2 linked regions of the Rubinisphaera italica genome follow. The protein of the gene in region 2 interacts with the protein of the main gene of each other region in a pairwise test. Links are inferred from orthologs where the notes say so. Each region holds a gene or a part of one and is shown on either strand. Other genes may lie near its edges.

Evidence for each region.
Region 1: the proteins of dnaX (region 2) and dnaE interact in binary tests that used the Escherichia coli proteins (3 or more experiments, as listed by UniProt). The link is inferred for Rubinisphaera italica from one-to-one orthologs.

The regions. Positions count from the first base shown.
Region 1 is NZ_SJPG01000001.1:5,470,014-5,474,424, reverse strand. What follows is about bases 216-4,305. They hold dnaE (DNA polymerase III subunit alpha), read right to left. Parts: upstream 3,935-4,305; coding sequence 416-3,934; downstream 216-415. Other genes in these bases: Pan54_RS20870 (hypothetical protein), read left to right, coding at 4,299-4,305. Also shown: more of Pan54_RS20870, read left to right, coding at 4,306-4,411. UniProt on the Escherichia coli protein: DNA polymerase III is a complex, multichain enzyme responsible for most of the replicative synthesis in bacteria. This DNA polymerase also exhibits 3' to 5' exonuclease activity. The alpha chain is the DNA polymerase catalytic subunit.
Region 2 is NZ_SJPG01000001.1:3,246,129-3,249,407, forward strand. Bases 270-3,227 are described here. They hold dnaX (DNA polymerase III subunit gamma/tau), read right to left. Parts: upstream 2,634-3,227; coding sequence 906-2,633; downstream 270-905. Other genes in these bases: Pan54_RS12075 (YbaB/EbfC family nucleoid-associated protein), read right to left, coding at 394-744; Pan54_RS12085 (3-oxoacyl-ACP synthase III), read right to left, coding at 2,822-3,227. In the rest of the region: recombination mediator RecR, read right to left, coding at 1-265; more of Pan54_RS12085, read right to left, coding at 3,228-3,279. UniProt on the Escherichia coli protein: Part of the beta sliding clamp loading complex, which hydrolyzes ATP to load the beta clamp onto primed DNA to form the DNA replication pre-initiation complex.

The sequences.
Region 1 (4,411 bases), 2.2 Mb from region 2 along the record:
GGTTCGACCGATTGGAAATCTTTTCACAACCACTCTAGCGAATGTGTGCAATGTTCAGTGATTGTGACGGTTATGTCAAATAAAAGTGTTTCGTCGGACACAGGGGCAACAGAAAGATATTTCTCATTCCCAAGGTCCTCTCTGGGAACGCAAGACCCGAAGCTCTGCTTTGTTCTCACGGGTTTTCAATACCACAATTACTTCAAGCAGATCTTCAATCCCGGGTATTCCCAGGGAGGACCTTGGGAACAAGTCAAACATGGAGAGCGGTGAAAGGTGCGTCTAGACGCACCCTACTATTCCAACTATCGCAAAATGTCGTGTATGTTCAACATTCAACATCGGGGAGCAGTCAAACTGACTGCGAAATAGCGATTTGAGAGCGACATTTAAAGCTCGACAGAGCACTACTTTCTCACGAACCGTTCTGTTTCGAACGCTTTGGCACGGAAACATGCACTCGGTAAAACGATTCTCCCAGAACCTGATTAAGTTCCTCACGCATTGAATTCGTCACGGTCACGGTCAGCGTCGGTGAAGACATGGTTGTGCGTGTCATATATTCATGATTTTGTTCGTCAGGAGTTTCCACCACAATGACCACACTTGTGTTGCCGGGTGAACGCTCCAGAATGCGTCGGACCTGCTGCATGTCGGCTGGGGTGTGAAAGCCGTGCTGGAATTTGAGGGCCAGATGCTGCGTGTTCTGCTTTTCGGCTGCCTCAATCGTCATCAGTTTATTGATAATGATATTCGGCTCGCGACCACGCCGATCGACCCGTCCGGCAATGATGCAGATTTCTTCGGCGACGACCATCTCCTGATACCGCGAATAATCATCCGGCCACATAATACAGCGGACCACGCCGTGAGCATCTTCGAGATCGAAGTTCACATATCGGCTATTTCCATTGCGTGACGGTTTCTTTGTCGTCGCTTTTTTGATCGCCGAGATCATTCCGCCGATCAGCACTTCGGTTCCATCATCAATTTCCGCCAGGTCAGACGTATTATGTGAGCAGAGTGGGGCCAGTTGATCGGCGTATTCAGTCAGCGGATGAGAGGTCAGATAAAACCCATAAACTTCTTTCTCGAAGTTCAGCTTCTGACTATGCGTCCAGTCGGGAGCGTCTGGAATGCTGGCTTCCAATGCTTCTTCCTCAGCAGCGGCAGAAGCTCCTCCGCCAAACAGACTCTTTTGGCCACGGGCTTTATCGCGATGTTTCCTTGCAGCCATTTGCATCGCCATTTCGATGCACATCGTATGCTGCTCACGGTTTGGTCCGAAGCTGTCGAGAGCCCCGCCGCGAATCAGAGTTTCGAGCACTCCCTTCGTAAGGGCCTTCGGATCGACACGTTCGCACAAATCGAAAATGTTTTTGAATGGTCCGTTCGCTTCCCGTTCTTTGACGATTTCACCAACTGCTCCCTCACCAACCCCTTTGATGGCTCCCATCCCGAAGGCGACAGTATCGCCAACGACTTTGAATTCGACATCCGACATATTCAAATCGGGCGGCATGATTTCGATTTTCATGCGACGACAATCGTCGGTATGCTCAGCCATTCGCTCGGAACTTTCCATTCCGCAGGAAAGCAAAGCAGCCATAAACTCTTTCGGATAGTGTGCTTTCAGGTAAGCCGTCTGATAGGCAATTGCTCCATAAGCAGTACTGTGCGATTTGTTAAAACCATACCCGGCGAACTTCTCAATCAGTTCCCACAGTTCCTGGGCCATTTCCTTGGTCATGTCCCGTTCCTGGGCACCCTCGATGAATTTTTCATGATTGACCGAAATGATTTCGAGCTTCTTCTTACTGATCGCCTTAATACAGCGATACGCAGCAGAAAGTTCGATGCCTCCGACGCGGTTCAAAATCCGCATCACCTGTTCCTGGTAAACCATCACGCCGTAAGTTTCGGCGAGCACTTCATCGACCAGCGGATGCACTTTTGGCACAGGCTGACGACCATGCTTCACTTCAACATACGTCATCACCATGCCCCCTTCGAGAGGACCAGGACGGTACAGGGCAGAGGTCGCGATGATATCGGCAAACTTATCCGGCTTCATCTTCGTGAGCAGATCCCGCATACCGCCCGACTCAAGCTGGAAGATTCCCTTTGTCTCACCTCGCTGTAATAAGGCAAACGTTTCCTTGTCATCAAGCGGAAAGTCGATTGGCCGCATGTCGAAGTCGGGATAATTCATCTGCACATTATGGACAGCCTTATCCAGAATCGACAGGTTTCGAAGACCGAGGAAGTCCATTTTGAGCAGGCCGGCAGTTTCGACATCGGTCCACTGAGTGATGATATCCGTCTTACCGGTGATGCGTTGCAGGGGAATATATTCATCGAGCGGCTTATCGCCAATCACAACACCAGCGGCATGGGTTCCGACGTTACGAGATAGTCCTTCGAGAGCGATCGCGAAGTCAATCATCTCGCGGATCATGCGATCCTGTTCATACTGTTCCCTCAGCTCCGCCGTTGAAGCGAGGGCATCTTTGAGCTTGATTCCCAGTTGTTCGGGAATCATTTTGGCGATTTCATTCACCCGATGCAGCGGCACATCCAAGGCCCGACCGACATCTCGCAGAGCCGCTTTTGCTTTCAGCGTTCCGAATGTGCCAATCTGAGCAACGCTGTCTTCACCGTATTTTTCTTTGACGAAATCGATCACCCACTGCCGACGGTCGCGGCAGAAGTCGATATCGATATCGGGCGCCTCCGAACGACTCGGATCGAGAAATCGCTCGAACAGCAGGTCGTATTCAATCGGGCAGACATCACTCAACCCGAGTAGATAGGCGACAATCGCCCCACAGGCAGAACCACGAGCGGTGCAGGGAATACCTTTTTCACGCGCGAAGCGGGCAAAGTCCCAGACGATCAGGAAGTAACTGCTGTAGCCCATCTTCTCGATGACGCCAAGTTCCGTTTCCAGTCGATCGAGAAAGACCTGATCCGGATTGTCGCCGTATCGCCACTGAATTCCCTTCATGCAGAGTTCACGCAGGTACGTGACATCCGTCTTCCCCGGCGGCGGCTCGAAGACCGGGAAGTGGCGGGCGGTTAGATCGAGCTGGATATCACAGCGGTCAGCGATTTCCTGACTGCGGGAGACGGCATCCGGGCAATGCGGAAACGCCTTGTACATTTCTTCGGGAGTTCGCAGATGAAATTCGCAACTGTCGAGTTTCATGCGGCGTTCATTCTGCATGGTCGTGCGGGTATTCACACAGAGCAGAATTTCGTGAGCAGGGGCATCGCCCTGATTGAGATAGTGGGCATCGTTCGTAGCGACGAGCGGAAAGCCAAACTGATTCGCCAGATCGATCGTGCGATCCATGCAATCCTTTTGAATCTGAACGCCGGAATCCTGAATTTCCAGATAAACGCGGTCGCCGAAGACTTTCTCATACCAGCGAATTAACGATTCCGCCTGCTCATTATTATCGGTCAATAGGTAGTGAGACAACTCGCTAGAAGCACAGCCCGACAGACAGATGATTCCTTCGTTATATTTTTCGAGCAGTTCCTTATCAATACGTGGCTTGTAGTAAAATCCTTCGAGGTAGGCAGCCGAGGCGAGTTTGATCAGGTTGTGGAAACCGACTTTATTCTGAGCGAGCAAAGTCAGATGAAAGCTCGCCTCTTTCATGCGGCTGGCACTGCGGTCGGTGCGTTTTCCGGGAGCGATGTAGGCTTCATAGCCGATGATCGGATTGACGTCTGCTCCGCGACATTTCTGATAAAACTCAAGGGCTCCAAACAGGTTGCCGTGATCGGTGATCGCCAGGGAATTCATCCCATTGGCTTTCACCTTTTCGAGCATCGCTGGAATACGGTTCGCACCATCGAGCAGACTGTAATGACTGTGGCAGTGCAGGTGAGCAAATGGGCGGGTTTCAGCAGAAAGATCGATCATTGTCATCCTCGACAAGCCATGTGGTCCATCATCAGTTCGAGTAGATACCGTTGAACTGAGAGAGTTTTGTGTAGAATCACATTCTACCGGATTTCAGACTGGGTTTCCATCAGTGAAAATGAAGAGGCCATATTCACAACGGTAACCTTTCGTTCACACCCTGCAGTTGGTCGTTTGATATGCATAATCGTTGCGAACGGAAAACCTGCTCCCTCTTTTCCAGGTTATTACAACTCAAATTTGACTTTCGTTGCGTGACGTGGGTAGGATGAACCGAGATTATCATTTATGCGTCTGGACTGATCGGTCCACCTCTATGTCTTCGGAATGATTTTTCGCAGAGTCTCGACAGAAAAGTACAACAATGATTTCAAATCTCGGTCGTATCATGGCTGTCCTGACCGCGATGTTTTCCGTGGCGTTCATGGCATTTGCCGTCTCCCGCTGGATGACTATTCCAGACTGGGCGAGCGAAGC
Region 2 (3,279 bases):
CGCAAACGAGCGTACGATCTCTGCGGGGATCACTGCAAATGTCACAGAGCTCTTTTTCGGTGAGTGCGTGGCAAACCTCACAACGGCGAATGCTGCGTTTAACAGAATCGATCGCTTGAATCAAAGAAGCAGCCGAACTTTTCTTCATGTTCACGACATACTGAGCCAACCGCTCAGCCGACTTCCGACCAATGCCCGGCATCAGTGCGAATTCTTCAATCAACCGAGCCACACTCGGCCCGTAAGGATGTGTTTGTTCGTCCATAAACTTGGTCTAGAGTCTAGAGTCTTGGGTCCAAGGGGGGAGAGGCCAGTGTCGAGTGGCCAGAATCTGTTTGATAGTCGTCTCTAGTAAAAAACACTGGTCACTGGCCTCTAGCCACTGGCCATTCCTTACTGTTTTCCAAAGTTAGCCATCGCGTCCGAGAGGCCAGGGATATTCATTCCGCTGGTCAGTTCTGACATTTTTTCAGCTGCTGCTTCCTTGGCTTTGAGCATCGCGGCATTTCCGGCAGAGACAAAAAGTTCTTCAATCAACTCTTTATCACCAGTTTCCATCAGTGATGGTTCGATGGTACAACTAACAATCTCCTGATGACCATTCGCAGTCACTTTTACCATCCCTCCGCCCGCTTCGCCCTCTACAATAACATCCTTCAGGCTGTTCTGCATATCGCTCATTTTGGATTGAATCTCCTGAGCGTTTTTCATCATCGAGGCCAGATTGCCCAGTCCTTTAAACATGAGGATTCCTTTTCCGTTGCGGCTTGTGTATGGATTTTATGAACTTATGACTGATCAATCATAACAGGATCAGCCAACTTGAGTCATCGCGTTCATTTGAATGACAAATTATAGACCGTTTGATAATTGAATTCAAAAGGAGAGTCAGAATTGCGAGATGGCTAATTTTTACGAATCCGATCTGTCCGACCAATGGTTGCACTAAAAATGGACTCTGCCTGTTTGACGAACTCGTGCTTCGCGGCTGCCGTCGGATGCATGGGAGCTTGGCCAGAAGAACCGGAAACTTGTGGTTTCGAAGCTTCCAGATTGAATTTGACATGAATCCTCTGCCCGGCGATTCCCGACAGACAGTCTTCGACCAGTCGCTGATTTTCTGGTTTCTGGAGCAACGAATCGAAAGAAAACTTATGCTTCTCGCTGAAAATGACCGTCAATCGATCCGCAGACGAGACTTCTGTTCTGATGGCCTGCCTCAAATAACTTCCCAAAGAGCCTTCAATGCGAGTCAATAATTCTTTCCAGATCTCTTCGCGAGTCGCTTCGGAAAACTCGATGGTTGGTCGGTTGGGAGACTCACTCTGTGGAATGACTTCCTGCGAAACAACGGGCTGAGATTGACTCGCTTCCACGTAGTGGGGTTGAGTCTCGTCTGATGTTATTTCAGGAGTTTTTTTTTGCGGGGCTTGCTGTGTTGGTCGGGAACTTTGCGTTGGTGTGCCAATAGTCACTGCGCCGGGTGGTCGACTTTTCAGCTCGGTAATCAATTGAGAAACGCTCTGCAGATCTTCCAGACTGGCTAGCCGAATGACGGCCAGATCAATCAAAGCTCGAGCATGAGGCACGCGCATCAAGCGAGATTTCGTTTCCGAGAGAATTTGCATGGCTGATGTAATCGTCTGCAACCCAATCGAGTGAGCCAGTTCCGTCAAACGCGGACGCTGATCGCCACCAACACCCAGCAACTCCACCGACTCCGCTCCGCACTGCACGATCATCAAATCGCGATACACATTCACGAGCTGATCGAGCAAATTTCCCAGCTGCACCCCCGCATGAATCGCATCATCGATTTCGCTGAGAACTTTCCCGCGATCCTGACGTTTGATCGCTTCAATCAAAGAGATGAGACGGTCGTCATCGGCTGTGCCCAGCAGTTGATTCACATCTTTGGCTTCAATCTTTTCGCCGCCAAAAGCCAGGAGCTGATCGAACAGCGACTGACTGTCCCGCATCGATCCCCCGGCTCGTCGAGCCACCAGATCAATCGCCTCGTTCGTGACTTCAACACCTTCCTGCGTCGCAATCTCGGCCAGTCTCTCTGAAATCGCCTGCGTTTCGATACTCGAAAAATCGAATCGCTGACAGCGTGACAAAATTGTATCCGGAACTTTTTGCGGTTCCGTCGTACAAAAGACGAACTTCACATTGGCAGGTGGTTCTTCCAGTGTTTTCAGCAACGCATTGAAGGCTTCTTTCGTCAGCATGTGAACTTCATCGATGATGTACATCTTGATGCGGGTTCGCATCGAACGGATGCCGACGTTCGCCCGCAGAGCCCGGATATCATCAATCCCGCGATTGGACGCCCCATCGATTTCCATCACATCGACATCGCTGCCCGTGGAAATCGCATGGCACATTTCGCACTGATTACAAGGCTCCCCATTCTCGGCCTGCAAACAGTTCAACGCTTTGGCCAGAATTCGAGCCATCGAAGTCTTGCCGACTCCGCGAGCCCCGGTAAACAAATACGCATGAGCAACCCGATCCGCCAGAATCGCATTCTTTAACGCTTGCGCCACATGCTGCTGACCGACAACATCCTGAAATGTCTGCGGACGATACCGGCGAGCCAAGACCGTATACGTCCCTTTTGTATTCGCCATGTTTCGTGAAACCTTGTTGACTATGCCTTAGTACTTGAATTACTAAATATCTTATTTTGATTCCAGTTAAATCGAAAGCGGAAAGCGGAAAGCCGTTTTTATGACCAGAGGCTAGTGGCTAGTGGCTAGTGATGAGAAATCATACTTAATTTTCAACCACCTCTGACCACTGGGCACTCGACACTAGCCTATTCCCCTTCCCATACCGTCCCTTTCACTCCGACCGTCTTCCAATCCAATCCCAACATCAATGAATTCAAGCCGCTGCCAATTCCCAGCAGTGCGGCTCGGGAATCGGGTTGAACAAAGCCCTGCTCTGCTCCCAATGCCAGGGAAAGTGGCAAGGCTGCGGATCCCGTATTCCCAAAGCGATCGTAGATCGGATAATCACAATCCGTCGATAACCCTAACCCTTCCATCAGCAAATTGCGATGAGCCTTCCCGACCTGATGCGTGAATGCTCGATCGACATCCTCATCTGTCCATTCTAATGTTCTCTTCGTCCGCTCCCAGGTCGCTTTTGCCAGTTTGATGCCGGCGTGCAGCAGCGCTTCGGAATCGGTTTCCATCCGCGGTCGGGAATCTCCATGTTCTTCCGATTCGACACCACCTGCGCACAACAAATGAGCCTCCGTGTCGCACATCC